2 regions of the Bacillus sp. CIS52 genome follow, and region 2 is predicted to be linked to the other one. Evidence: predicted binding sites of a transcription regulator. Region 2 holds the regulator's gene; the other holds the start of a gene.
The links. The regulator LexA, encoded in region 2, represses DNA repair genes until DNA is damaged. The targets are predictions, from matches to a motif close to CGAACATATGTTCG.

Region 1 (15,278 bases), 1.4 Mb from region 2:
GAACAGATCAAGGCGGCGCCTCTTCCCATTTCTCATGATATTCAATATATAAAAGTGCTGCTGGACAGCAGCAGCACTCATATTCTGCAGGACTTAATGCATTTAAGCAGACAGCTTCCCCAACAGAAGAAAAGCCTGTAGCACAACAGCCCAAAACCGATCGGTTTTGGGCTGTTCTTGTATCTGTTAAGTGGCTGCCGTTTCTTTTTCGGCCAGCAATGCTTTCATCCGTTTTTTATCACGTTCCATTACCGGTTTCAGATAGCGGCCCGTATATGATTCTTTCACTTCGATAATTTCTTCAGGCGTCCCGGAGGCTACGATCGTGCCGCCGCCCGCGCCGCCTTCAGGTCCGAGATCGACGATGTAGTCCGCCGTTTTAATGATATCGAGATTGTGTTCAATAACCAAAACGGTATCTCCGTTATCGACGAGTCTTTGAAGCACAACCAAAAGCCTTGCGATATCATCAACGTGGAGGCCTGTCGTCGGTTCGTCCAGAATATACAGCGTCCGGCCGGTGGAGCGCTTATGCAGTTCGGAAGCAAGCTTGACGCGCTGCGCTTCTCCGCCTGAGAGCGTCGTCGCAGGCTGGCCGAGCGTCACATACCCGAGCCCGACATCGGCAAGCGTTTGAAGCTTGCGTTTGATTTTCGGGATATTTTCAAAGAAAGACAGAGCATCTTCCACCGTCATATCCAGAACATCAGAAATGCTTTTGCCTTTGTATGTGACCTCAAGCGTTTCCCGGTTGTAACGTTTGCCGTGGCACACTTCGCACGGGACGTACACGTCAGGAAGGAAATGCATCTCAATTTTGATGATGCCGTCGCCGCGGCAGGCTTCACAGCGCCCGCCTTTCACATTAAAGCTGAATCGGCCTTTTTTGTAGCCGCGCACCTTTGCTTCATTTGTCTGCGCGAACACATCGCGGATGTCATCAAACACACCCGTGTAAGTTGCCGGATTTGATCTCGGCGTCCGGCCGATCGGCGCCTGGTCGATATCGATCACCTTATCAAGATGGTCGAGGCCTTTGATCTCTTTATGGCTTCCCGGTTTCGCTTTGGCTTTATGAAGCTTTTGCGCAAGCGCCTTATGCAGAATTTCATTCACAAGCGTGCTTTTTCCGGAACCGGATACCCCTGTCACCGCCGTAAAAGTGCCGAGCGGGAATTTGGCATTCGCTTTTTTCAGGTTGTTTTCCGTAGCGCCTTTGATTTCAATGTATCGGCCGTCAGGTTTTCTTCTCTCCGGAGGCATCGGGATGAATTGAGCCCCTGACAAATAACGTCCGGTCAGAGAATCCGCATCATTCATCACTTCTTCAGGCGTGCCCGCAGATATAACACGGCCGCCGTGAATGCCGGCGCCCGGTCCGATATCTATCAGATAATCGGCAGCCATCATCGTATCTTCATCATGCTCGACGACAATCAGTGTGTTGCCGAGATCTCTCATGTTTTTCAGCGCGCTGATCAAACGGTCATTGTCACGCTGATGCAGACCGATGGACGGCTCATCAAGAATGTACAGGACGCCTGACAAACGGGAGCCGATCTGCGTCGCAAGCCTGATACGCTGGGCTTCGCCGCCTGACAGCGTACCCGCCGCCCGGCTCAGCGTCAGATAATCAAGACCGACTTTATCTAAGAAACTGAGCCGTTCCACAATTTCTCTTAAAATTAAATCTGCAATCTGCATATCTTTCTCAGACAGCGTCAGGTTTTTGAAAAATTCCAGCGCATCGCCGACGGAAAGTTCGGTAATGGTTCCGATGTGGCGTCCGTTGACCAAAACGGCCAGCGCTTCTTTCTTCAGCCGGTAGCCTTTGCACGTCGGGCACGGCTTCTGTGACATATATTGCTCCATCTGTTCACGGATATAATCGGAGCTTGTCTCTTTATACCGTCTCTCAATATTGCGCAGCACGCCTTCAAATTCAATTTCATTCTCCCGCACTTGTCCGAAATCATTCTCGTATTTAAAGTAGATCCGTTCATTGCCGCTGCCGTACAGCACTTTATCAAGCTGATGCTTCGGCAGGTCTTTGACCGGAGTCTCCATATCGATGCCGTAATGGCGGCAGACCGCCTGAAGCAGCTGCGGATAATATTGTGAACTGATCGGCGTCCACGGTGCGATGGCGTGTTCTTTTAATGAGAGCTCAGGATTTGGAATGACGAGCTCCGGGTCCACTTCAAGCTTCAAACCGAGACCGTCGCAAGTCGGACAGGCGCCGAACGGGCTGTTAAACGAAAACAGCCGGGGCTCAAGCTCTCCGATGGAAAAACCGCAAATCGGGCAGGCGTGATGCTCGCTGAACATCAGCTCTTCCTGGCCGATGACATCTATCATGACACGGCCTTCTCCTAAGCGGAGGGCGGTTTCCAGTGAGTCGGAAAGCCGGGCGGCAACGCCTTCCTTGACGACAATCCGGTCAATGACTACTTCAATGGAATGCTTTTTGTTTTTTTCAAGTTCAATATCGTCGGAAAGCTCGGCCATTTCTCCGTCAATCCGCACCCTTACATACCCTTGCTTTCTGATTTGGTCAAGGACCTTAACATGGGCGCCTTTTCTGCCTGAGACCATCGGCGCAAGCACTTGAAGCTTCGTCCGCTCAGGATATTCAAGAATCCGGTCAACCATCTGTTCAATCGTTTGCGATGTAATTTCGATGCCGTGCTCCGGACAGTGCGGCTTACCGACTCTCGCGTATAAGAGCCGGAGGTAATCATAAATCTCCGTTACCGTTCCGACGGTTGACCGCGGATTTCGGCTTGTCGTTTTCTGGTCAATGCTGATGGCCGGAGAAAGCCCTTCGATCGCATCAACGTCCGGCTTATCCATCTGCCCTAAAAATTGGCGTGCATAGGCAGAAAGCGATTCGACATACCGCCTCTGTCCTTCCGCGTAAATGGTGTCAAAAGCAAGGGATGATTTTCCCGATCCGGACAGGCCCGTCACGACGACGAGCTGATCCCGCGGAATCGTTACATCAATGTTTTTTAAATTGTGCGCCCTTGCCCCTTTCACCTCGATCCGGTCAATTGCCATGTGTTCATCATCCTTCCGCTTTTAGCTCTAACAGTAAATCACGAAGCTCTGCCGCCCGCTCGAAATCAAGCGCTCTGGCCGCTTCTTTCATTTCATGCTCCATTTGCTCAACGACTTTCTGGCGTTCTTTCTTCGTCAGCTTCGTCAGCTTAGGCGCGGCTTTTGTTTTGTATTCTTCTTTATCCTCAGCGGCCTGCGTCGCGCGGATCACATCGCGGATTTCCTTATTGATCGTTTGCGGCGTAATGCCGTGGATTTCGTTAAAATGCTCCTGCTGTTCCCGGCGGCGCTTCGTTTCATTCATCGCGATTTCCATCGAATGCGTGATTTTATCAGCATACATGATGACCCGGCCTTCTGCGTTTCTCGCTGCCCGTCCGATCGTCTGAATCAGCGAACGCTCAGAACGGAGGAAGCCTTCTTTATCCGCATCCAGAATGGCGACAAGCGACACTTCCGGAATATCAAGACCTTCCCTCAGCAGGTTGATGCCGACCAGCACATCATATTTTCCGAGCCGGAGGTCACGGATAATCTCAATCCGTTCAAGCGTCTTAATCTCGGAATGCAGATAATTGACCTTGATGCCGATTTCTTTCAGATAATCGGTCAGATCCTCTGACATTTTTTTCGTTAAAGTCGTCACAAGCACGCGCTCATTCCGTTCTATCCTCGCCTGAATCTCGCCGATCAGATCATCAATCTGTCCTTCGATCGGCCGAACGTCAATGAGAGGGTCGAGGAGTCCCGTCGGCCTGATGATCTGTTCGATCATTTCCGGCGTATGCTCAATCTCATACGGTCCCGGAGTAGCCGACACGTACACGATATTGTGCATATGTTTCTCAAATTCCTCGAATCGGAGCGGACGGTTGTCAAGCGCTGACGGCAGGCGGAACCCATGATCGACAAGCACCTGTTTTCTTGCCTGGTCACCGTTGAACATGCCGCGCACCTGCGGAATCGTAACGTGTGATTCATCAACGACGATCATAAAATCGTCCGGAAAATAATCAAGCAGCGTATACGGCGTAGAGCCCGGAGGACGGAGCGTCAAGTGTCTTGAATAGTTCTCGATGCCCGAACAGAAACCCATTTCCCGCATCATTTCAAGATCATATCTCGTCCGCTGCTCAAGCCGCTGCGCTTCAAGGAGCTTGCCGTTTTCGCGCATGACTTTCAAGCGCTCCTCAAGCTCCTGTTCAATGTTCAGAATCGCTTTTTCCATCTTTTCCGCCCGGGTGACGAAGTGGGAAGCCGGGAAAATCGCGACATGATCGCGGTCGCCGAGAATCTCTCCGGTCAAAGCGTCAACTTCTCTGATCCGCTCTATCTCGTCTCCGAAAAATTCCACTCTGATACAATGTTCGTCACGGGAAGCCGGGAAAATTTCCACAACGTCGCCGCGCACGCGGAACGTCCCCCGCTTAAAGTCGATATCATTGCGGGCATACTGGATATCCACTAGCTTTCTCAGCAGCTCGTTCCGCTCAATCTCCATTTCCGGTCTGAGCGACACGACCATCTCCCGGTATTCTTCAGGCGAACCGAGACCGTATATGCATGACACACTCGCAATGATAATGACATCTCTCCGTTCAAACAGAGAGGATGTCGCGGAGTGCCGCAGTTTATCAATTTCATCGTTAATACTTGCGTCTTTCTCTATAAATGTATCCGTTTGAGGCACATACGCCTCCGGCTGATAGTAATCGTAGTAGCTGACAAAATATTCGACAGCGTTGTTCGGAAAAAACTCCTTAAACTCGCTGTACAGCTGTCCGGCAAGGGTTTTGTTATGGGCAATGACCAATGTCGGCTTATTGACTTCTTTAATCAGATTGGACACGGTAAAGGTTTTGCCCGTCCCTGTCGCACCCAGGAGAGTCTGATGTTTTCTGCCTTCCTGTATGCCTTTGACAAGCTTCTCAATCGCTTGCGGCTGATCTCCCTGGGGCTGATATTTCGAGACTAACTCAAAACGATCTTTCACAAAAAAGCCTCCGTTTCTTTACGAAATCTTCCTATTGATATAGTAACACAATGACGGGCAAAATCACTAAAAATACGAACTAAAGTTCGATGGTTTGTTTTTACCAAGTCAATTTTTGTATAAAAAACCTGCTTTTATGGCGTAAAAGCAGGCTTCCATTTCATATTCACCATGTCAGGCATTGTCTTTCTTTTTATCTGCTTCTTTTTTGGCCATGTACAGCCCGCCGGCTACCAATGATACGACATCCAATCCAACGATGAAATACGTTTCGGTGTAACCTTTTAAATAGGATGCGAAAAGCAGTGCGGCTGTGAGAGCGATCGCCACATAATGGTTAAAAGTGACCCGCGTAAAAAGGACGACCAGCATAAAAGGGAAACATAATGCAAAAACGGCTTTTGTAATCACAAAAACCCTCCTCGGGAATTCTTCATCTCATCTGATTATAGTAAAAAATGAAGAATCGGACAATCGTTCCCCTGCTATCACAATACCCTTTTTCAGCAGTCTTCAATCATCTGTCAGAAAAAATGTGAATGTAAATCTATTGAACCATTAATGAAATGAACCAAATTGCCTTTCTTCAGCCGAAAGGAGGAGAAGGATTAGGTCTTTGTGTCTTTGACAGTTTCTTCCTCCCTCTTTACAATGTAATGATAGTGTTTACTATCATTTTCTTGGATGAAGAAAAAGGGGGTTATACCGCATGTATTCAGTACGATTTCAAAAAGCGGAAGAATCGAGCCTCTCAGCAGGCGCAAAAGGAATGAACCTGATTAAACTGACGAAAAACGGCCTGCCCGTTCCCGACGGTTTTGTCATTCAGACAAATGCGCTGACGCGTTTTATGGAAGATAACCGGCTTCAGGCAGAAGAGGAAGAGATGGAGCGCGCCATTATAAACGGCACGTTTTCAAAAGAGCTCCGCGATGAGCTGATTGCCTCTTTTTATGAATTGAGAGAATCATACGCCTCTGTTGCCGTACGTTCCTCGTCTGCGTCCGAAGATCTTGAAGGCGCTTCTTTCGCGGGCCAGTACGAAACCTATTTAAATATCAAAACAGAAGAAGAGTTTCTTGGAAAAGTGAAAGAATGCTGGGCTTCCTTCTTTTCGGCGCGGGTCAGCGGTTATAAAGAGAAAATGAACAATGACACTGCAGAGCCGCTAATGGGCGTTGTCGTCCAAGGGCTGATCAATTCTGAGGTGTCAGGGGTCATTTTCAGCCGAAACCCCGTCACACATGATGACGGAGAACTGATGATCAGCGCGAGCTACGGTCTCGGAGAAGCAATCGTTTCCGGAAGCGTGACGCCCGACACATTTATCGTCAATAAAGACACATTCCGGATTGACAAAGAAATCGGTTTAAAAGAAATGTATATCGTTTCTCAAAAGGAAGGCGTTACCGAAAAAGAAACGTCCGCTGACATGAGAAACCGCTTCTGCCTCGATGACGAGAGCATCAAAGAACTTGCCATGCTGACGATAAAGACAGAAGAACTGTACGGTTATCCCGTGGATCTCGAATTCGGATTTGCCGAAAATAAGCTGTATCTGCTTCAGGCCAGACCGATTACAACGATCGCGCAGGATCAGAAAGCGGCAGACGAAGAACGGGAATTTATCATGACGCCTCGGGACCAGAAAGATTTTTGGATCAATATGGAGTCTAATATTGAAGGCCCAATCAGCCCGTTATTCGCCTCTCTCATTGTGCCTGCTTTAGAATACGGCCTCAAAGAGAGTACGAAGGCCTTCCCTGTGATGGGCATCGAGATTGAGCGTGTCAAGCTCCACCAGGGCCATGTTTTTTCCAGACAGCATAAGACGGACGACAACCTGCCCGCAGAACAGTTAGAAGCGCTTTTTCCCGTTTTGGCTGACCGCATGTATGATATTATTCATAAAACCTTTCTGCCTTTTTATCAAAAGCTGGACGGACTGGCGCATAAAAATCATACACCGGAGACTGCCCTTGAGGCATTCCGAAACCTGCAAGAATTCTATTTAAAAGGATATGAAGAACATTTCAACATTGTCTTTCCGCAGATTGCGTTAAATATGACACTGGAGTCCATGTACGGACAGGTTGAGAAAGACAACGCCTCCCTTCTGTATGAAATGCTGGCCGGCGTCATGAATAAATCACTGGAAACCGACAGACAGCTTTGGCTGCTTTCCGGACAAGTAAAAGACAATCCTGAACTGCTGCGCGTTTTTACTGCTTTTCAGGCAGACGAGCTTCATCAGACGCTTCTGCAATCAGATGAAGGAAAACGCTTTCTCGAACAAGTCGGCGAATTTTTACAAGAATACGGCTGGAGATCAGTAAAAAGCCATGATCTGATCGAAGAAACGTGGGCGGAAAATCCTTATTTCGCTTTGGCTAACATTCAAAACTACGTCCGGAACGGCTACGATTTTGACAGTGAGTTTCATAAAACGATAGCAAAACGCAAACAGCTTTACGCCGCCTTCATGAATCGAATTGAAGATGACGGCTTCCGGGAGACGTTTGACCGTTATTATCAGTGGGCGTTATCTGCATCCGTCATCATAGATGATCACCATTTTTATATCGATGCGATGCTGGACGCCAAAGCGCGCCTTTGTCTCTTGAAAATCGGCGAGCTGCTGCAAAAACAAGGCGTGATCGATGACCGGGAGGATATGTGGTACTTATACAGCGATGAAGTCGAGAAAGCACTGGTTACGCCTGTTCCGATGAAGGAAAAAACCGCTGAACGTAAACAGCTCTTCCAGCAATATCAGCTGCTTGAAGCGCCCGCTTATCTCGGCACACCGACGCCCGAACAGCTGAAAGCCGCTGAGCAGGTTACAGGCGCCATCACAGAAGATGAAAAAAACACTGAACATCATATTTACGGACTTGCAGCGTCAAGCGGAATCGCAAGCGGCCCGGTGAAAGTCATTCGTGACGCAAGTGATTTCTCCCGTTTTTCATCAGGAGATGTGCTCGTCTGCAAAATGACGACACCGCTTTGGACCAGTCTGTTTCAGGATGCAAAGGCCGTCGTTACGGATACGGGCGGCATCCTGTCACATGCAGCGATCATCGCAAGAGAATACGGGCTTCCCGCTGTTCTCGGCACACGTGTCGCGACTGACAGGCTCAATGACGGAGATATCGTCTCGGTAGACGGCACAAACGGACAGATTACGATAGTCAAACGCGCTTCATGCTAGGTTTCCCTCTTTATTGACGGGCAGGGCGGGTGTATACTTGTCCTGCCAGTATTTACGCGAGGTGAAACATGTTGAGAACGACGAACAAGAGAATTCTTGACGCTGCGATGAATCTTATCATTCAAAAAGGATACCGCGCCGCGACAACAAAAGAAATCGCAGAAAGAGCGAATGTAAGTGAAGCAACGATTTTTCGTAATTTTAAAAACAAACAAGGACTAATGAAAGCCATGATTGAGCAGCAGGCACCGGTACCGGAAAGCGTGATCACCAAGGCGGAAGGCAATCTGTATGAGGATCTTCTTCATTTCGCCACGACCCTTTTGCAGCGATTGGAACAAAAAAAAGAGGTGTTCCGCATCTGCCTGCGCGAACCGGAATTATTCGAAGACGTCCTGCAGGATATTGTCGTATATCCGCAATCCGTGAAAAAGGATTTAATCGTTTACTTTAAGGAACTGACAAAGAAAAATAGGATAAGCCCCGGCAGCGAAGAAGCTAATGCAGACGTCTTTATGACGATGATTTTCGGTTATTTTATGCACCGGCTGCAGCTGGGGAAAAGAGTCATTACTCTTTCTGAAGAAACGATGCTGAAACACAGCACTGAGATTTTTATTAAAGGAATTATCAGCCGGTAATGTCCGGCTCCTAGGAGGATGAAGGATGAGTTCAAAGAAAGAATGGGCGCTGATCGTTTCGCTTTTGCTGGGAGCCATACTCGTTCCCATCAATTCTACGATGATCGCAGTCGCTCTTTCATCCATTTCCCGCTCATTCAGCGAATCAATTGCCAGCATCACATGGGTCGTGACGGTGTATTTAATTGTGATGGCCGTGACACAGCCCATTGCCGGCAAGCTCGGTGATATGTACGGAAATAAAAAAATGTATTTATGGGGTGTCGGCCTTTTTCTGATCGCTTCATTGGGGTGCGCCCTCTCGCCAAGTCTTTTCTTATTGATTTTCTTCCGGGCGCTTCAGGCTGCCGGCGGCGCTTTGCTTACGCCAAACAGCATCGCCATCATCCGCCATGTCGTGTCCGAAAAACGGCTTCCGAAAGTATTTGGTTTTTTCGGCCTCGGTGCCGGGCTGGGCGCGGCTCTCGGACCGTTTATCGGCTCTCTTTTAATCGAGAGTTTCAGCTGGCATTCTATCTTTTGGGTCAACATTCCGTTTCTGGCGATCGCACTTGGGACGGCATTTATCATGTTTCCTAAATATAAAGAAGAAACCTCTGACGCGCCGCTTGATATCATCGGATCCGTTCTGCTTGCCGGGAGCATTGTTTCTATTATTCTTCTGACGAAAAATGAAAGCTCTTTGGGCTATTGGGTGTACGCGCTGCTCATTCTATTATTTGTTCCGTTATTTTTCAGGCGGGAGCTGCGCACGAAACATCCGATTATTGATTTTGACCTGTTTAAAAACACAACCTTTACAAGCGCCAATCTGTCCGTTCTGTTAAGCAATTTAATGATGTATGCCGTGTTATTGATTATGCCGCTCTTTATGACCGGCCACTTCAGCATGAATACGTCGCACAGCGGTATGGCTCTTTCAGTCTTTTCCATTTTTATGTCCGCCAGCAACTGGGGCGGAGCTCAGCTGCATCACAAATGGGGCGCGCGAAGAATGATTTTTCTGTCCTTCGGGCTGATGGCCGGAGCCAATCTTTTATTTCTGCTTTTGGTTTATTCCCATTCCGTCCCGTTCCTTATGGCATCGCTTATTGTGGGGGGCATCGCGTCCGGTGCGGGGCTGACGAGCATGCAGGTGTCTTCTCTTGCGACGGTAGAACCGGGCATGTCCGGTATCGCATCCGGGATTTTTTCCACCTTCCGTTATTTCGGAAGCATTATTTCTTCAGCACTGATCGGTTTAATCTCCGGATTTCACATTCTGTTTATAATATTGATCGGCGTATCTGTGATCGGCTTGTTCGTATCGCTTGGAATTAAATCCGGCGAAACCGTTGATACGAAAAAAAGCCATTCGGCGTAAACAAAAAAAGGTTCCGTGAGCACCCGCTTTCCGGAACCTTTTCTAGTTTTCCTTCTTATTTTTCTCTCTCAAAGTGTCACCGCACTCCCCCGCCGCATAGAGTATCGCGATGCCGTTATCTTTTTATTTAAAAGAGAGAAGTGGAATGTAACTGAGTTCGGCCGCTGGCGCCGTAATCCGGCCGTAAAAAAAGCCCGGTGCCGCTAAACACGGCGGCCGGGCTTTTTATAATGCTGTCATTTCTTCTTGCTCATGTTCATCCTGAACGAATAAAATACCTAATTCATGATGTTCGCCTTCATAGGACGCGCGCTGATCAAACCGGATCTCACCATTCAGGCCGATGATCTCCATTTTTACAAATGCGCGGTTTTTTTGAAGTGCTTCGTAAAAATCCGATACATGCTTTACGGGAATGCCGTTTACTTTCGTTATAATCTCACCGATCTTCAGCTCAAGATCTTCCGCGGGCGTATTCGGAATGATGCCGAGCACCATTAAGCCCTGATCCCGCTTAGAGAAATAAAACGGAGCCGCGTTATCGTTCAGCCGCTGTCTCAATGATAAGAATAGGCGTCCGAGCACCGCAATACAAGCGGCAGCACCGGCAAGCGGACTCCACCAAAGGGCCGCTGCCCCGAACGCGGTGACGATAATCCCGAGAATCATGACACGCTTCGCCGTTATCCGTATGCTGACTTCTGGCAGGGATCCCTGCACACGCTGTCCGAAGCCGGCGATATAAGGAATCCAGATCAGATGGAAAGAGCCGCCCGGCACGGTAAAGACAGGCCACCAAGAAAGGTGTGACTCAAGCCCGCTGCCCGGCACCAATAAGAAAAGCGGAAGCAGCCATGCGCGATTCGCCAATTGACGGCCGATGGGCAGACCTCTGCTGCTGACGACAAGCGCCGGAGATGTTTTCAGGTGCGCTGAACGGTAAGCAGCCGCTCCCTCCGTGATGATCAAAAGGCCCATAAACACGGCCGCTGATGCCCAATTCACGCCGAATGCCTGCGGAAACCGATCCGCAAACGGCACTGTGTGGGTATACTGAAGGATAAACGCAATCAACATGCCGGCGCTGACAATATAAGCTGATGACAGCCAGTTCATACGGAACGTCAGCGATGCCAAAGCCGTCACAGCCGCAATTATGCCGAGAAGACCGAATGGAATCGAAATTCCCAGTCCAAAAAATAATATGGAGAGAAGAATACCCGGTATAAGCCCTTTTATGTATGTAAAGATAAGCTCGTCATACATATCTGCGATTTTTGTATGAAACGTATGGCGTTCACGTTTAATCCGCAAATATCCGCATGCGAGACTTATGATGATAAAAAACCAAAACATCGGGTGCAAAAAAAACAGACCGATACTTTTCAGAAGTTCAATTCCCCATTGAACAGACATTGCTTTCACCGCCTCAAGCCAAACATTTTAATTCTATTCTACCAAATAATCATTGGCTTGAATATCTCAAACGTCTATCTCTCTTCCGTCATCCACAACGTCACATTTGATAGAGAGAAATCTTTCAGATAGTGGTCGACTTCCACCTCGATTACACCGCTGATCAAAAGCATGGACCGTTTAATATCCGTCAGATTGATTCCTAAACGCTTATGGTTTTTCATTAAGTAGGTGAAATAATGCTTTGCACACTCCTCATTGATATCGTGAACACATTCAACATTTGTGTAATTGACCAGGTATCTGCTGAACAGCATAAGAAGACTTAGTGCTTTTGTTGATGAAAATGTAACGTCTTTTGTTCGGTCTTTTAGTTGTTCCACTAATTCATAATATTTTTTTTCACGCACAATACTTGCCCTCTTCAATTGTGAACCCCCATTTTTTTATCCAGATAAGCACGGGTGATTACAGCTGCCGTGCTGAAGCGCCGCAAACACTTCTGCTTTCAATACTGAAATGCAGCTGCCAAACTAAAAAACTGTTCTCTATTAGAACCTTCTTTTATTGTAAGAACTAAAACTGACTGAGGCAACTTTCAAAAGTTTCATTTTGAATACATATTAACTCGGCATAAAGTCTCTCTTCCCTATAAATATCGGGTAATGTTTGTCCTTTATAAATGTTTAAATGTGAAAATTTTTTTAATATCTTGTCAAAATCGTCATAATTATGTGTCTTTTGGTTCATTTATGAGACATGATAAAAGAAACAGGAGGCCTTAAAAAAGCCTCCTTTTCATTTATTTAACAAATAATGATTTTAACGCCATTTGCAGCTGTATATCATTTTTTTCGTCAGATTTCTTCTCATTCATCAGCTGATTCATTTTTTCCGCTGTTTGTTTGTCAATGACAGCTGTTTTATCAAGTTTGTACCGATCTTGGAACGCCATGACGGCTTTTTTCATTGTGCCGCTGAAATAGCCGTCCGCCCTGCCCGGGTCGAAACCCAAACCTTTCAGCAGGATTTGCGCGTGTTTGACATCTGCGCTGTTCATATCAGGCTGAAGCGGCTGTTTCAGCTGAAGCGGTCCCGCCGCAAAATAATCCGGCTGGCTTACGGCGATTGTCGGAGTAATGCCTTTTTTGTGAATCCAATTGCCTTTCGGCGTCAGCCATTTGTAAAGCGTCAATTTAATGTTGCTGCCGTCTCCCATCGGCACGGCCTGCTGTACCGTTCCTTTACCGAAGGAGGTATCACCGACAACGTCATAATGCCCCGCTTCTTTCAGCGCGCCCGCAAGAATTTCTGAAGCAGAAGCGCTTCCTTTATCCGTAATGACATTAACGGGATACGGCTTCTTATGTTTTAAAGTTGAGAAATATTGTTTTTTATCTCCGTTGCGTTCCGCGATTTGGATATACGGCATGTCTTTTGTGACGAAATGCTTTAAAATCTGTTCGACGCTTTGAAGGTAGCCGCCGGGATTTCCTCTTACGTCAAGAACGAGTCCGTCAATCCCTTGTTTCTCAAGCTTTTTCAGCGCCGCGGCGAAGTCCTGAGCAGTATGCTCGGAAAACGTCGATATAGCGATGTAGCCGACATGATGCCCGCCTGATTCCTTACGGGAAGCAAATACGGTTTCCAGCGGGATTTCCGCTCTTTTAATCCGGAATGACAGCTGTTTTTCAGTGCCCGGACGATGTATTTTAATAGAAACTTTCGATCCTTTTTTCCCTCTGATTTTCAGCACGGCTTCATTTAAATCTTTCCCGTTCATTGACTCGCCGTTTATACTGATGATTTCATCATTCGGCTTGAGGCCTGCCTTTTCAGCCGGAGATTGCTTAAACGGTGATACGATAATGATTTTATTCTCTTCCATACCGACTTCAGCGCCGATCCCTTCAAAAGATGAATCCAGAGAATCGGAAAACTGCTTGGCAGTCTGCTTGTCCATATAAACGGAATAAGGATCGTTTAATGTAGACAGCATCCCCTGAATCGCTCCTTCAAGTAGCTTTTCTTTATCCACATTTTCCACATATTCGTTCGAGATCAGCTCATATGCTTTTTCGATTTTTTCCATTGCCTGGCTTCTTTCTGCTTCTGATGATTTCGGCTGTGCCGCCCCGGCAATATGGGCTCCGCCGCACAAGATGCTGACGGCCGCTATCGCTGCGATTATTTTCTGCTTCATCGTTTACCTCCTCTTAGTCCTTTTACGAAAACCTGGAGATAGTATGTGTAAACTGAAAAGAATTCATGTAACGGCAACAAAAAAACGGAACCGATAGATTGTTTCATATAAATGGGTAACGTATAATAATTTGTATGCAATTCATTAAATATACAGGAGAATGCGATATGAAAATAAAATTATCGATTTTATCCGCGGCGGTGCTGGCCGCAGGCATTACCGCCTTTGTCTGGCAAAAAACAGAGGCCAATGAAAAATCACAGGCTGACGCTCTTTATGTTTCTCCCGCGGGAAACGATCAAAATGACGGAACGAAAGAAAAGCCGTTCCGCACATTGAAGCATGCGGCGGAAAAGGCGGAGGCCGGAACAACAGTATTGATTCGGGAAGGAACGTACGACGAAACATTTGAAGTAAAGCACAGCGGGACGGCGAAAAAGCCGATTACATTTCAGAACTATCAGAATGAGCATGTCACCATCAGCGGCAAATCTGCACCTAAAAGCGATTCTGAAACACCGTTAATTCAAATCAGCAATAAACAGTACATTACCATTCACGGCATTACGCTTGAAAACCTATCCGTCTCATCAGAAGATGCGACAGCCATGGGCATCTATGTCACCGGATCAAGCAGTCATATCGCCATTGACGGCAACCATATCCGGAACATTAAAACAACGGCTGATGAGGGAAATGCACACGGCATCGCGTTTTACGGCTCGGGCGCCATGAAGGATGTCAGCATCACAAATAACACGGTTGAAAAATTGACGCTCGGCGCAAGCGAAGCGGTCGTGCTGAACGGGAATGTTGACGGTTTTAAGATCGCCGGCAATACCATCCGGAACAACAACAATATCGGGATTGACGTGATCGGCTACGAAGGAACTTCCAAGCAAAATGACTATGCGCGAAACGGCGTCATTGAAAACAATACGGTGAGCCATAACTCTTCTTACGGAAACCCCGCCTACGGCAATGAATACTCTGCGGGCGGTATATACGTTGACGGCGCAGAACATGTGGACATTAAGAAAAACACCGTTTACAACAATGACCTCGGCATTGAAGCCACTTCCGAGCATAAAGGGAAGTACGCACAAGATATACGGATTACGGATAACAAAGTGTACAACAATGCTTACACGGGTATTTCAATCGGGGGATATGACACAAAACGAGGCGGCACAATCAATTCCGTGATCGCTCACAATATTATGTACCGAAATGACACGAAGGACCTTGACGGCGGCCAGCTGCTGCTTCAGTACGATACAAAAGGGAACACCATCGAAAAGAACATCATGACGGCAAGCGGTTCACGAATTTTTATCGCAAATGATTATACGAAAAACGAAGGCAATACCGTTAATCATAACGTCTATCAC
Region 2 (15,278 bases):
GCCAGAACAAGGCGTGGGAAGCGTCAATTGAAAAATCAGGAAAGACCTCTATCGGTCCTAATTATTTCTTGAATTTGTACTACAGAGGCAATAAAGAGAATAAAAAGAAAACGGTGATTAAGAGATTAACATTATTTATTGACGGCCGGAAATATGGAGAAGATAAAGACTATCATCTTTCAGAATACACCGGAGAGAAATTAGCAGGCGGCGGAACGGGGGAAGATCATATTCAGACGTTTGAATATATGCCGGAAAATGAAGTGATCGGTCATGAAATCACTGTAGAAGCAGTATGGAAAACCGATCATGAGTCCTATAAAGAAAAATTTAAACTGAAAAGAATACATTGGTATGACTGAACTAAAAAGGGCGGTATAACCCTCTCTTTCATCCAAAACAATTAGCTTTGTCTGTTTTTCTCGATTTTCTAAATTGATCTGGGTCGATTAAAGAGTCACTTGAATACCCTGGAATGTGTAAAATCAATGAACAGCTTCGGAATGGAAGGATCAGTGAAGGTGAGCTTGTGAAAAAAGGATCAGGATGGATGTGACCAGCATCCACCCTGATAATGGGGTTCACAGTGTTCTATTTCATTGTATTCCAATCGGAATAATATTACAAGGGCGAAAAAGTAAAAAGTAGGTCGATCATTGTGAGAATGTTTTGAATGAAAATAAAGGATTATCTGAAGGAAAGGTTTCCGACTTTAAAATTAGTGCCCGGCATTTATCATCAATGGGACGTGGGAATTCATTTTTCTCTCGGCGGCAATATGTATCAATTTAATGAAAGCGGTGAGCTGAATCTTGAGTATTTTCAGTGTGTCCATCATCAAATGACCGAAATTTTTAATGAGCTGTTTGAACAAAACGATGACTTATTCCTTGTTGCAAACATATATAAGCACAAAACTCAAGGTAATGACGCCAGCAAATTAAAAATTTATCAGCCGTTTCTGAAGTGCAAGGATGATTTATATCGGATTCAGGTGGAGACCTGTCCGTATCCGTTCGAAGAAGATGATGCAGAAGAATACGAGATGCAGCAGTTTTCTTTATTATGTAAACGGAAGGATTTGCGTATTACCCCATTACTTAAGGCAGCTGCTCACGAAGATTTTCCGCTGAAGCCAAGGTTCGGGGGTTACACCGTTGAGTATCCCGATGTTTTCTTTGTGAATATTGCAAAAGACATTATTTTCTTTATATATGATGACAGAGGGTGTGAAGTTATCGCCCTTGATACCGGAAAAATACGTGCGCTTTATGACCAATATCACGATTGGATTGAAAGTGAACGCATGCATTCGAATTAGCTTTTTCGAGGTGTGTTCTTGCTTGCGCGGTTTCGCATTTGTGCGGGAGGAATGTAACGGAACTTTTGGATGCTATGATGCTGTATTTATTTGGATGAATTCCATTTTGCAAAACGGCTGAATAGAATAACAGCATAAAAGTTTTTTTACACAGTGCAGGAGGAGAGAAATGTGAGGGCTGAACATCATGATGGTATGGAAATTGGAATTTATTCATTTGCAGAATTATACCCCGATCCTCTGACAGGGAAAACAGTCAGCGCAAAGCAGCGGGTAGAGGAATTGATAAAGCTGGCGAAATTGGCTGACGACGCAGGGCTTGATGTATTCGGCGTAGGCGAGCATCATCGTCTTGATTATGCAGTGTCGTCGCCGCCGGTCATCTTATCAGCGATTTCACAGCTCACCGAAAACATTAAGCTTACGAGTGCTACGACTGTATTATCCACCGCAGATCCAGTCCGTTTATTTGAGGATTTTGCAACGCTTGATCTGATATCAAACGGAAGGGCGGAGATCATAGCGGGACGCGGTGCATTTTTAGACTCGTTTCCTCTTTTCGGTTATGATGTGGGTTACTATAAAGAACTGTTTGAAGAACACGTTGAGCTTTTTTTGAAATTAAATTCGGGGGAAGAATCGGTCACCTGGAAAGGACGTTATCGGCCGCCGCTGAATGACGCAGAAATTTCCCCTCAGCCTTTTCACGGAAGCATTCCGCTGTGGTTAGGTGTTTCAGGAACTCCGGAAAGTGCGGAGCGGGCCGGAAGAGCAGGCGCCGGTCTGGCATTAGCTGTATTGAGCGGTGATCCGAAATCATCTAAACCGCTTGTTGACAAATACCGAGAAGCGGCTTCTAAAGCCGGTCATCCGCCGGAACATGTGAAGGTTGCTGTAACCGGGCATACGTTCATTTCAAAAACGAATGAACAGGCAATACAAGAATTTTACCCGTATCATTCTAATTATTGGTCTCATGTTCATTCATACCACGGTATTCATGAACCTTTAACGAGGGAAGATTTTGAGCGGGCGTCCGGTAAAGAAACAGCCTTATTTGTCGGAAGCTCACAGCAGATCATTGAAAAAATCATGCACCAATACGAGCTGTTTGGCCATCAGCGGTTTCTTGCGCAAATCGATATAGGCGGTATGCCATTTAAAAAAGCTGCGGAAAACATCGAACGATTAGCATCAGAAGTAGCACCGGTGATCCGAAGAGAAACCGGCAAATCAAGCGATTAAATGGAGTCAGGCGGAGCGGGCCGGTTTTTGAACATCGCGGACTCGACATCAGAAACGGTCCGGCTTTTTTAATGATTATAAAAAACAAAGGGAAGAGCGCGAACCTCATTGCTTTTTCCTATCAAGAAAAGGAAGGTCATTTCATCCTCCATCGTGAAGTGTATATACTGAAAGGTTTATATTTACAAAAGAGGGAGGATGATGTAGAGATGAAGGGTTTAGTCAAAGCTGCAGTTTTAACTGTTACTCTCGGTATTGGAGGCGCTTTCTATTCAAGTGATGCATCTGCACACGGGTATATAAAAGATCCCGTCAGCAGAGCGTACATGGGAGCATTAGAGAAACAGACAATGGGCTGGACGGCCGCTGCTCAGAAATATGGCTCCGTCATTGATAATCCTCAGTCTGTTGAAGGGCCGAAAGGATTTCCGGCCGCAGGTCCGCCGGATGGAAGAATTGCATCTGCAAACGGAGGATCGGGACAAATTGATTTCGGACTGGACAAGCAGACTGCAGATCATTGGGTAAAACAGAATATACGCGGCGGCTTTAATTCTTTTACTTGGCACTATACCGCACCCCATGCGACATCAAAGTGGCACTATTATATCACCAAGAAAAATTGGAATCCGAATAAACCTTTGTCGAGGGATGAATTCGAATTAATCGGAACGGTAAACCACGATGGCTCCAAGGCAGATACGAATCTGACTCATAGAATTTTTGTGCCGACTGATCGAAGCGGTTATCATATCATTTTAGGGGTATGGGATGTCGCGGATACTTCCAATGCCTTCTATAATGTCATTGATATAAACCTTACACAGTAATCTATGAAATGACTGATCGGCTGCATTCGTGCATTGCCGATCTTTTTCGTTTGAAAGAGTTAGTTAAAGGAGGAAACAGCAAAGCGCCATAATGAATTCATTATGGCGCCTTACGATCATAGAGGTAATGCTGACATGGATGCGGAGGTAAGGGAGACTCTTAATAACCGCCGAGGAAAGAAGCACCGACGATGATTAATAAAATGAATAGCACCACGATTAACGCAAAGGAGCTACCATAACCGCCCATATGATCTCACCTCCCTTAAGAGGATTAATACATATTATGCTGAATGTAAAAGTTTGATAGGGATGCTAGTTTATTTTTGAAAAAAAGTTCGTCTGCATATATTTTCTTCTCACATTTCCATCTTTTAAAGGGGGGACCGTAAATGCTTCCTGTAATAGAAACGGACAGACTTATTCTTAGAGAAGTTGAAAAGAAAGATGCAAAGCAAATATTTGCTTGTTTTTCAGGATGCAAATGTAACACGCTATTATGGTTTGGAACCTTTTGATTCAATGGAACAGGCTGAAAAAATGATTGGCTGGTTTAAAGATCAATATCATGATAAAAAGGGAATGCGTTGGGGAATTGAGAAAAAAGATGCGAAGGGAATAATCGGAACTATTGGTTTCAACTCTTGGGTGCCCAAGCATAAGCGGGCGGAGGTCGGTTATGAGATTCATCCGAATTATTGGAGGAATGGCTATGCTTTTGAAGCGTTGGAGAATGTTCTTTCTTTTGGGTTTGAAAAGCTTGGGCTGAATCGTATAGGCGCTGTTGTTTTCATTGAGAATGCAGCGTCTCATCAATTATTGATAAAGGCGGGGTTTCAATCAGAAGGAATTTTGAGAGGATATATGTATCAAATTAAGGTCTGTGGAATTCAATATGCTGATTATCACGATCAAAATCTTATTTAGAAATGCACATTAACAAAAACACCCGGAGTTCACCGGGTGTAAAAAGCGTTGATATGTCATGTCAGCAACATTTTTTGCATTTTCTTTTATAGACAACGATGTAATCATAATCAAGATGCTTTTTGTCTTGTTTCTTTTTCTTTTTTTGTTTAGGCTGCTTTTCTTCCTTTTTACCGTGATCATAATGTCCGTCCATATCCATATCCATATCCATATCCATATTCATATCCATGTCCATATCCATACTCATATCCCTCCTTTTTCATCTGACGGTAGTATTCTATGACAGAAGGAACAGATGGCTTGGACAAATGAAACGATATGCTGTAAAAGAGGCGTCTCATCCGGTATAAAAAAACAGGATCATACCCGTCCGATAGATAGGGAGGAAATGATCCTGATATGAAAATACTATTTGATAACCGCTATTGCAATGCCGTACCCTTTTTCTGGACTGTATAAGGCGGTCAGTTTCAATACCTTCCAGCCTTCCGCGGCTTTTGTACCGATTCCGTTATGGGCCGTGATATAATCTCCCGGGTTTACCGTACTGTCTACCCGTACGTAGTGCCGGCCGCTGAGTCCGACAATATGCCATTCGTCTCTGGCGGCGCGCGCTTCATAGTCAGCTTCAAGAGCCGGACTGCAGTCTGGGTTTTGTTTCGGCACGCGTATCGTTTCTCCTGTTTCTTCGTCAGTTACATTTTCATATATGAAACCGCCGAACTCGTTTGTCAAAAAACGGCTTTGCCATCCGAAGCTTGCGGCTCCTGATATAAAAGCGGCTGTTTCTGAAATGACGCCGAGCATATAATCACCAACGTGAGCCGGCTCGATTTTTTCTCCCCTCACTGTGACGATCGTCCCGGCGGGAATCGTCTGGCCGTTTACACTTTCAAAATATTCTCCGTACCCTGACAGGGAAGAGGTGACGGCTCCGGCGAAAGTTCCGTGGCCGCCCGCTGAGTCCAGTTTCCACTTAATGGACTTATGCCCTCCGGCAACGGTGTACGGTTCTTCCAATGTAATGCTTTCTGATGACAGAATAGTTCTGGAGACTTTGCTGCCCGTAACATGTACATTGTTTGAAGCAGCGATAAATGCCCTTGAACCTTCAGAACTTGAACCTCCGGAAGAGCTGATGATCGCATTTCTGTCACCTCTTGCCGTAATATCGCCTGTGCCCGCAATAACGGCGCTTGTCGGGTTAAATGCAAAACCCGAGCTTGTCGCAAGCTGTGCGCCGCCTTTTAAATTGACGGGGATCTGCTCGTAAGTCTGTCCTTTTATAGAAGCGGCAGCGCTGTAGCCTTCCGCCTGCACGCCGAGAATGACAGCCTGACTGTTAGGGGACGTAATTCCGACAGCACCGCCATCTCCGATCATCGTTCCATTCATAATATTTACGTTATATTGGCCTCCGCCAATTGAGATGCCTTTGGGAGAAGACTTGTAAATATCAAAATTTGAAATTTTAACATAATCGGTTTTATTTGATCCGCCGGATATATTGATGTCAACACCGGCTTGTGTAAAACCGCGTATTTTAATGCCGCTGATCGTAATATTTTGACTGCGGTATTGAAGGGCTACGACAGGATTCCCGCCATAGTCATATGAAGGATCACCAATAGCTGTGAATCCGTTTACATTTACGTTTTTATAGGCAGAGATAACCAGCGCCCTTGGAGTCACGCTGTCATAGAGAGCGTTGAAGACCGGTTCAATCGCGGTGCAGTCGGTTAAAGTAACATCATAAGCCGTCGTGCTTTCGGGGTCTGAGGCCTGGTGGTGTCCGATATGACGAATATCAAACGAACGTACATCACGATACGAAACATGGCCGATAATATGAACATTTTGGGAAGCCGGCCACAGGCTGTGCGCCTTTACTTCAATTCCGCGGATATTTCCGCTCGTATAGTTATTCAAAAGCCACACATGTTTAGAGCCGTCATCAATTTCAATGCCATTCGAATTTGCGCTGCCCTCGGCATGCTCTGTGCCGCGCGGGTTCCCTGAATGACAGTTGGAAATGAAAATATATTCGCTGTAATGGGTGGTAATACCGTCGTCTCCGGCGCCGTACGCCACACAGTTATCTATCCATATATAACGGCAGCCGTCTTTCGTCCATTCTGTTTCAGGCAAATGATCATAAGCCGGGGATGTGATATCGATACCATGCAGACCTGCGTTAACCGCTTCAACATTCTTGACCCAGCCGTATTGCACATTGGCAAACGTTAAACAGCTGGAAAATTGTCCCCCGGGGTTTCGGACTCCGCATTGACGATCAGGATTCCAGTCTAAAGTCATGCCCTGGACAAAAATATTACGGTTTCCATTTTCGTAGTTATCATTGGTTATAACCCATTCATATGCGGGAGTGTCCTCATGGAGTTTAATTACGGTAATCCCTTGTCCCTCACCGGAGATGGTAGTCCACGACGGAAGTTTTATCCCTTGAACTAAAAATTCTCCTGCGGGAACATTTACTTTGACGCGGCCGTTCCCGATCGCTCTCCGAAAGGCTTCCGTATTGTCCCGGCCGTCAGGGACCGCTCCGTAATCCTCTACATTCACTTCCCGGGTGATTTTATTCATAAGCATTTCGTATTCTGTATCAAGCCGTTCTTTTAAAAGTGAGGTGACCATTCCTTCCGCCGTCACTCGGGCATCTGCGATCTCAAGATTATCATCTGTTGCGGAATGCTTAATAAAATTTTGCATCCTTGCTTTGAGATGTTCCAATTCAGAGGAATGCGAAGGGCGAGACTGCAATGCGGCGTTTAAAGACGGATCAGGAAAGTTTTTAAATTGAACCATTCTAAAGACACCTCTTTCTTTTGATATAAGCGCTTGACGCAGGGGAGCAGAAAAAAGCCGCGCGCCTTATGCGCTTATTCATCAAATTCTTTGTTGAGAACGAAATCCCTTTTAAAATCAGATTGAATTTCAAAAAAACGCCAATATTTCAGGTGAAAGATCAAAACGAAGAAAGTTTTTGAAAACTAGTATAAAATTTACCTTTATATAGAGTGTGTATTATAAGTGGAGCTCTCCTGTGAAAACGATGGAAAAAGATTGTTGGGGGACGTTATGATAAGTAAGGAAAGCAGAATTGCGGCTGCAATATTAGCATTTTTCTAGGGGGTTTCGGCATTCATAAGCATTTATTGAATATATTATTTATCTCTGCGGAAGCGAACAAGTATTTGATCAAAAGTATAATGATTATTATGACCAACAGTAATCAAAAGCCTGAGTGGGATATCCCGCTTATCGGTTTCTTCTCAATTAAGCGTTTTCTTTTCTTCGCATTAAATCCTTTCCTCAGCTGCTCAGTTAAAATGGTATAATGGTGCACGGATTGGTCATTAATACGACTAAAATAGGGAATCAAAAGGAGCGGCGAACATGACTTTACAAATTAAAATTAAATATTCAGATGATACACAAACGAGAATCAGTAAAATTGAACAGGGCGATTGGATCGATCTACGGGCTGCAGAGGATATAACAATCAAAAAAGGTGAGTTCAAACTTATCCCGCTCGGAGTTGCGATGGAGCTGCCGGAAGGATATGAGGCCCATGTCGTTCCGCGTTCAAGTACATATAAGCATTTCGGTATTATTCAGACAAATTCAATGGGTGTCATCGATGAATCTTATAAAGGTGACAATGATTTCTGGTTTTTCCCGGCATACGCACTTCGGGATACCGATATTTCCAAGGGAGAGCGGATCTGCCAATTCAGAATCATGAAGAAAATGCCTCAAGTGGAATTGATCGAAGTGGACAAGCTCGGAAACAATGACCGCGGCGGTCTGGGATCAACAGGCACAAAATAAAACGATTAAAGACTGCTGTTAAGCAGTCTTTTTATTGATTTCGAAGCGCCAGCTGCGCTAGCATATTGATGAATGATTTCCCGATATTCCTTCTTCAGCATTCCGTCTATCTAGAAGATGCTCTGATGTTTTTATTCTTTAAGATGAACGGAGGTCTTGTCCAGCGTATATAATATTGTGACAAAAGTGTAAACAAAAGAAAGGATGATGTTATGAAAAAAAGGGTTAGAAGAGAAGACCGTAAAGCTGCTGGCAAAGAGGCAGAGCAGAAGAAACCGTCCAAAGTCACCCTGTTCTGCCGTTCGCTTCAAAGGCTGAAGCATTTGTATTGTAACATAAACATACAATTGCCATCAATAACCAAAAAAGGAATTTTAGTTTTAATTTTATCGTTTTTGTTTCTGCCGTTTTTACGGGCTGATGCCGCTTCAGATACTTACGGCAGTTTCGATGAATTAAAACTGCATGAGGCCCCCTCCGTTTTTTCTATTTCATCGAAAGAACATGACCCTTCTGTTCTCATATTAGCTATACACGGCGGAGGCATAGAGCCGGGTACCAGTGAGTTGGCTAGAAAAATTGCCGAAAACCGGAGCCTGTATTTATTTGAAGGGCTAAAATCAGCCGGCAATGCTGAGCTGCATTTGACCAGTTCGCATTTCGACGAACCTAAAGCCGTTCAAATGGTGAAAGAGCACTCAAATGTCATTTCATTGCACGGTTACGGCAGCGACGATAAAAAGATAAAAATCGGCGGTACAGACAGAGAACGGGCCGAACTTTTGACAGGTGTGCTGAAACGAAACGGGTATCCTGCCGTTCTTCTTGGCATAAATGATAAATACGCAGGTGTCAGTCCGAACAATCTTGCCAATCAATCTTCATCCGGATTAAGTATTCAAATCGAAATGAGCACCGGTTTTAGAAAATCACTGTTTGATACTTTTACGCTTAAAAGCAGAGCGTCCACACAAAACGATACCTTTCTACAATTCACAAAAACGATTTCTGATTTTATCAATGACAATTATAAATAAGCACGCGGCTTTTTGCCGGCGGAGCTTTTTCTTTTGAAATTTATGAAACTTTAAGTTCTTAAGATCGTATACATAACTGACAGGATGAAAGAAAAGAGGTGGGCGAATGAAAGTGATGATTGGGTCTGTCATTCTTCTTGCCATCATCGGATTCGGTTTATGGCTGATGCTGAGTCCAATCTTTAAACAAGTGGGAAGCGGAGCCAAAAAATTTAAAAAGTCATGGGAGGAAGAAGATCAGCATGAGCGAAAATAAGCGGAGAAACACAAAAAAAATACTCGGCGGTGTGATTATAGGCGCAGCCCTTTTAATTGCGGGCGTTACGGCGTCATTATTTATTGAAAAAATACCGAATGGTTATGTCGGAGTCGTATACTCACCGAACGGCGGGGTAAAATCCGAAACTTTGGATCAAGGCTGGCACTTAGTCGGTTTGTTTAATAAAGTAACGGAATATCCGGTGCGTATGCAGACCGTAAATAATGAAAATATAAAAGTGGCAACCTCAGACGGTAAAAATATTGAAATGGATATCGCTTACAACTATGTTGTGCAGCCTGATAAAGTAGTCGATCTGTTTAACAAATTCGGGGCGGTAGACGTTGAAACGATTGAAAATACATATTTAAAAACAAGACTGTGGGACGCGGCGCGAAAATCAATCAGCAAATACTCGGTTATTGACACATATGGGCAAAAATCTGCAGAAGCCGCTGCCGATGTTCAAAAAAGGTTTGCTGAGGATATGAAGAACCTTGGATTTTTAATTGATGATCTGACGCTTGGCGTACCGAAGCCGGATAAAGCCACACAGGAAGCCATTGATGCAAGAGTGAAGTCTTCACAGGAGCTTGAACGGACGCAGACTGAAATTAAAATAGCTGAAGCAGAAGCGAAAAAGAAAAAAATTGAAGCGGAAGGGATCGCTGATTATAACCAAATCATAAAAAAATCAATGTCTGATGAAATGATCAAATATAAATGGATTGAAAAATGGGACGGAAAAACACCGAAAGCGACAGGCACAGACTCACTGCTGCAGCTGCCGCTGGACGATCAGAAGCAAAAATAAAAAGAAAGGAGGCGGATGCCTCCTTTTTATGTTTTTTCTTCAGAATCTTTTTCAGGCATTAATTCTTCAGACGCCTCGGTTTGATATCTCAATTGTGTGCTGTCTGTCCCTGTTTCGCCCTGATAATCTTCAGGCAGCACAAATTGCTGCAGATACCGGTGGAAAAATGCTTCAAAAACAGAAAGGCAAAATGCAGAAATAACCGCTGCCGCTGCAGGGGAGACATTAAACCCGCCAATGTTCATTAGAAATATCCATAATATAATGAATGAAATTCCGAAATCAGCTGCAACGGCTGTAAAATTGCTTGTTCTCGGCAGAATCATGCAATCACCCAAAAAGTAAGTGATCAAACTTAAAATCAAGGTAATAAACAGAACGTTTAAAAAAGTTACTTGGTACATCAGATCCAGGACAATGTACAGCAAAGCAAGTGTGAGCGCTGTTTTAGAAGCGAAAGCAATTACATGTTTCATTTGAACCACCTTCGTTATTTCGTTTAGTCTTCATTGTAGGCAATCAGCAAATTTTTAAACTGGTATATAGTGGTTATGAAGTGTGCGTTTAATAAAATGTAAATAGACATCACCATATTCACAAGTTAAAATATGTAAAAAAGGGGGATGCAAAATTGAAAAAATGGTGGATATGTATTGCTGTTTTTTTATTATGTTTTTGCGGAGTACACTCAGCTGAAGCGGCTACCACTGAATTCGGATCAAAAACAAGCTTCATTATGGAGGGAGATGCAAAAGAGTTTTTTATTGAAAACCCGGGGGCTGTATCAGCTGATGATTACCTATTAGGATACAAGTTCACCATTGTGAACAATTCTTCATGCAATTTAAACGTAAAACTCCAGCGGATGGCGCTGAACGGAAACTTTTATACATTAAGTTCTAAAAGCTACAGCGGCAGCTGGTTAAACCTAAGTGCCCAGGACAAAAAATCAATTGATCCGTATCACAAATACAGGATTCTGATTGAAAGCTCTTCAAACGTCTGTGAACCTGTTCATATTAAAGGGTTATACGGCGTGGAATATTATCATTTTGAATGAAAATAGATACCCGCAAAGGCAGCGGGTTTTTTTACACCTCATCAAAACCTATTGTACTATGTACTAAATTTTCACAAATACAATGTAATCCGCCCGCTCCAGGTAAAGATAAATATATATCAAAATCAGCGCGCACAAATACAAAAGTTGAAAAATGGATAAAAAGTTTCCTTAGGGAAACATTATTTGTTGACTTCAAAAGTGAGATGACAGATAATAAAGATGTAAGTTTTTCCTCCTTAGCAGGTTCGTTTCTTAAGCCAGGGCGAATCTGCTCTTTTTTTGCAAAAGAAAAACCCCTTTCAGAGGGGTTTTACGATAAATAAAGTTTAATAGAATTAATGAACGGCTCTGAATACGCCGATCACTTTCCCTAAAATACTTACGTTTTGCAGGATAATCGGTTCCATCGTCGGATTTTCCGGCTGCAGCCGCACATAATTGTCTTCTTTATAGAAGCGCTTGACCGTGGCTTCATCATCTTCGGTCATAGCCACCACGATTTCCCCGTTATTGGCCGTGCTCTGCTGTTTGACAATGACGTAATCTTTGTCAAAAATGCCGGCGTCAATCATACTTTCTCCCATGATTTCTAACATGAATACGTGTTCTCCCGGAGGAACCATCCGGTCAGGAAGCGGAAAATACTCGTCGATATTTTCAACAGCCGTAATCGGAATACCAGCCGTCACTTTTCCGATGACCGGGACATTGACAACCTGGCTTTTCGGAATTTGGACTTCTTCTTCATCCAATACCTCAATCGCTCTAGGTTTAGTAGGGTCCCGTCTGATCAGGCCTTTTGTCTCCAGCCGCGCCAAATGTCCGTGCACGGTTGAACTGGAAGCCAGTCCTACTGCTTCTCCTATCTCTCTTACAGAAGGCGGATATCCTTTCGTTTTTACCTCTTCTTTAATAAAACGCAGGATATCAAGCTGCCTTTTTGATAGCTTCGTCATATTTCGCACCTCAAAACGTCGATTTTAAGTAGATTATAGCATGATTTTCCTGACAGTACAAACATAGGTTCGAAAAAAACGATTGACAGAAACGTTTGTTCGTATATACTGAAAGGTATAAAAAGCGAACAAACATTCTGGAGGTTGTTTAAATGGCGAAGGAATCTATCATATTTGTCGGACTGTTTACTGCGATTTTAAGTGCCGTTATTTTACTTGTTTCATGTGCGGGAAATGATCAGGCACTCAGCCAATATGTTAAAATAAAGGTTCAGGACGGAGATACTCTGTGGTCACTTGCGGATCAAGTAGCAGAGATGAAAAATATTAACAAAGAAGATTTCATTGAGTGGGTGACGGAGAATAATCATCTCCAAACTGCTGATATAAAGCCCGGAGACGAACTTATTCTTCCGGTTAAGAAGGAGCATCCGGCCGTATATCAGCTGGCCATTGTCAATTAGAGAGGAAAGAGAGAAATGAAGGCGCTCATTTATGCCCGGGTAAGCACAAACAAAGAACAGCAGCAGACGTCTTTAAAAAGACAGGAAGAGGAGCTCAGTGAGATCGCTGCGGCAAACGGCATGGAAGTCGTAAAAGTCATTTCAGAGAAAGCCAGCGGTTACGAAATGGACCGCGACGGAGTATTTGAAATGCTTGATGAAATTAAAAAGTCACATATTGACGCGATATTGGTGCAGGATGAAACAAGACTGGGAAGAGGAAACGCCAAGATCGCGCTTTTGCATTGTATTTACAGGGAGAACGTAAAGATATATACGACGGCTCATAAAGGTGAGCTGGAGCTTTCCGAAGCTGATACGATGGTACTCGAAATCGTCAGTATTGTTGAGGAATATCAAAGGAAAATTCACAATATGAAAATCCGGCGGGGAATGAAAAGAGCCGTAAAAAACGGTTATAAACCTGAACGGAATCTGAAAAACAGACATGAAAACAGCGGAAAAGAAAAAAAAGAGGTCCCTGTTTCGGAAATTATCAGGCTGAGAGCCAACAAGCTTACCTTTGCAGAAATCGCGGCTACCTTAAGAGGATTCGGCTATGATGTATCCAAAGCCACGGTTCACCGGCGTTTTCAGGAATATATCGCAGACAGTGAAGGCAGCTGACATGCTTCAGTTGTAAAAAAGACTATGTTTTAGTAGTATATAATCAACACGCACCAAAGGAGCTTATTATGATTTCTAAAGAAAAAATCGCAAGAATTAACGAATTGGCTCAAAAAGCTAAATCAAACACGATAACCGATGAGGAAAAAGCCGAACAGCAAAAGCTTCGCCAGGAGTATTTGAAAGGGTTCCGCTCCTCAATGAAAAATACGTTAAAGAGCGTAAAAGTTATTGATCCGGAGGGTAATGATGTCACTCCTGAAAAATTAAAAAGGGAACAACAGAAAAATAATCTTCATTAAACAGAAAGAATACGGCAATACGTATTCTTTTTTGTATATACTAATATCAGGCTGTGATTTGCGACAATTTTCAACAAGTTTATCTCAAATTTAAGCTGAAAGAGTTGAGAAAAAGTCAGCATCGCTTTATGATGAAAAGGTACAACAATAAGGAAGGGGATTATAATGGATACAATTGAAAAGAAATCAGTTGCCACCATACGTACACTATCTATAGACGCAATTGAAAAAGCTAATTCCGGACACCCAGGGATGCCGATGGGAGCTGCTCCGATGGCTTACACGCTGTGGACGAAGTTTATGAACGTAAATCCGCAGAACCCGGGATGGTTTAACCGCGACCGCTTTGTTTTATCAGCAGGACACGGTTCAATGCTTTTGTACAGCATGCTGCATTTAAGCGGGTATGACCTCAGCATTGAAGACCTGAAACAGTTCCGCCAATGGGGAAGCAAAACACCGGGACATCCGGAGTTCGGGCATACAGCCGGAGTCGACGCAACAACCGGGCCTTTGGGACAGGGTATCGCTATGGCAGTGGGAATGGCAATTGCAGAACGCCATTTGGCTGAAACATATAACCGGGATTCATTCAACGTAGTTGATCATTATACATATAGTATTTGCGGAGACGGCGATTTGATGGAAGGCATTTCTTCTGAAGCCGCTTCTCTTGCAGGCCATCTGGAATTAGGCCGCCTGATCGTATTATACGATTCTAATGATATTTCTTTAGACGGCGATTTAAACCGCTCTTTCTCTGAAAATGTAAAACAGCGTTTTGAAGCCATGAACTGGGAAGTCCTTTATGTTGAGGACGGAAATAACATCGCTGAATTGACGGCTGCAATTGAGAAAGCGCGCCAGAATGATAAAAAACCGACATTAATTGAAGTGAAAACGACAATCGGTTTCGGTTCTCCAAACCGCGCGGGCACATCCGGTGTTCACGGCGCTCCGCTAGGACTAGAAGAGAGCAAGCTGACTAAAGAAGCGTACGCTTGGACGTTTGAAGAAGATTTTTATGTTCCAGAAGAAGTATACGCGCATTTCAACGAAGCTGTAAAAGAAGCCGGCGCGAAAAAAGAACAGGAATGGAATGAACAGTTCGCGGCTTATAAGGAAAAATATCCTGAGCTTGCTGAACAGCTGTCACTCGGCATGAAAGGCGAACTGCCGAAAGACTGGGATCAGGAAATTCCTGTCTATGAAAAAGGCAGCAGCCTTGCTTCCCGCGCATCTTCAGGTGAGGTGCTGAACGGCATCGCCAAGAAAATTCCTTTCTTTGTCGGAGGATCTGCTGACCTTGCGGGTTCAAACAAAACGACAATCAAAAACGCAGGGGACTTCACGGCCAAAGACTACGCCGGGAAAAACTTCTGGTTCGGTGTCCGTGAATTTGCGATGGGCGCTGCTTTAAACGGAATGGCGCTTCACGGCGGCCTCCGCGTATTCGGCGGCACATTCTTTGTGTTCTCAGATTATTTAAGACCTGCTATTCGTCTGGCGTCATTAATGGGGCTTCCTGTCACTTATGTA

Region 1: the regulator LexA is predicted to act here: its motif matches at 5,129-5,142, upstream of uvrB (excinuclease ABC subunit UvrB).

What each region holds. Positions count from the first base shown of each region.
Region 1 covers NZ_JBIUFR010000001.1:1,564,973-1,580,250, reverse strand. The annotation lists gene ACH32G_RS07620 (hypothetical protein) at 1-141, shown strand, start outside; gene uvrA (excinuclease ABC subunit UvrA) at 187-3,060, opposite strand; gene uvrB (excinuclease ABC subunit UvrB) at 3,068-5,053, opposite strand; gene ACH32G_RS07605 (CsbA family protein) at 5,228-5,464, opposite strand; gene ACH32G_RS07600 (PEP/pyruvate-binding domain-containing protein) at 5,763-8,264, shown strand; gene ACH32G_RS07595 (TetR/AcrR family transcriptional regulator) at 8,336-8,905, shown strand; gene ACH32G_RS07590 (MFS transporter) at 8,931-10,268, shown strand; gene ACH32G_RS07585 (S1C family serine protease) at 10,494-11,684, opposite strand; gene swrA (swarming motility protein SwrAA) at 11,759-12,112, opposite strand; gene ctpB (carboxy-terminal processing protease CtpB) at 12,487-13,887, opposite strand; gene ACH32G_RS07570 (right-handed parallel beta-helix repeat-containing protein) at 14,055-15,278, shown strand, end outside.
Region 2 covers NZ_JBIUFR010000001.1:124,062-139,339, reverse strand. The annotation lists gene ACH32G_RS00420 (DUF4944 domain-containing protein) at 1-362, shown strand, start outside; gene ACH32G_RS00415 (DUF3885 domain-containing protein) at 674-1,321, shown strand; gene ACH32G_RS00410 (LLM class flavin-dependent oxidoreductase) at 1,493-2,566, shown strand; gene ACH32G_RS00405 (lytic polysaccharide monooxygenase auxiliary activity family 9 protein) at 2,776-3,396, shown strand; gene ACH32G_RS00400 (YjcZ family sporulation protein) at 3,557-3,646, opposite strand; partial or broken gene ACH32G_RS00395 (GNAT family N-acetyltransferase) at 3,789-4,323, shown strand; gene ACH32G_RS00390 (hypothetical protein) at 4,385-4,567, opposite strand; gene ACH32G_RS00385 (peptidase G2 autoproteolytic cleavage domain-containing protein) at 4,735-7,152, opposite strand; partial or broken gene ACH32G_RS00380 (hypothetical protein) at 7,426-7,579, shown strand; gene ACH32G_RS00375 (dUTP diphosphatase) at 7,744-8,178, shown strand; gene ACH32G_RS00370 (poly-gamma-glutamate hydrolase family protein) at 8,391-9,215, shown strand; gene ACH32G_RS00365 (hypothetical protein) at 9,322-9,471, shown strand; gene ACH32G_RS00360 (prohibitin family protein) at 9,458-10,288, shown strand; gene ACH32G_RS00355 (YndM family protein) at 10,315-10,764, opposite strand; gene ACH32G_RS00350 (hypothetical protein) at 10,920-11,348, shown strand; gene ACH32G_RS00345 (hypothetical protein) at 11,345-11,674, shown strand; gene lexA (transcriptional repressor LexA) at 11,687-12,307, opposite strand; gene yneA (cell division suppressor protein YneA) at 12,460-12,771, shown strand; gene ACH32G_RS00330 (YneB family resolvase-like protein) at 12,787-13,437, shown strand; gene ACH32G_RS00325 (DUF896 domain-containing protein) at 13,506-13,739, shown strand; gene tkt (transketolase) at 13,905-15,278, shown strand, end outside.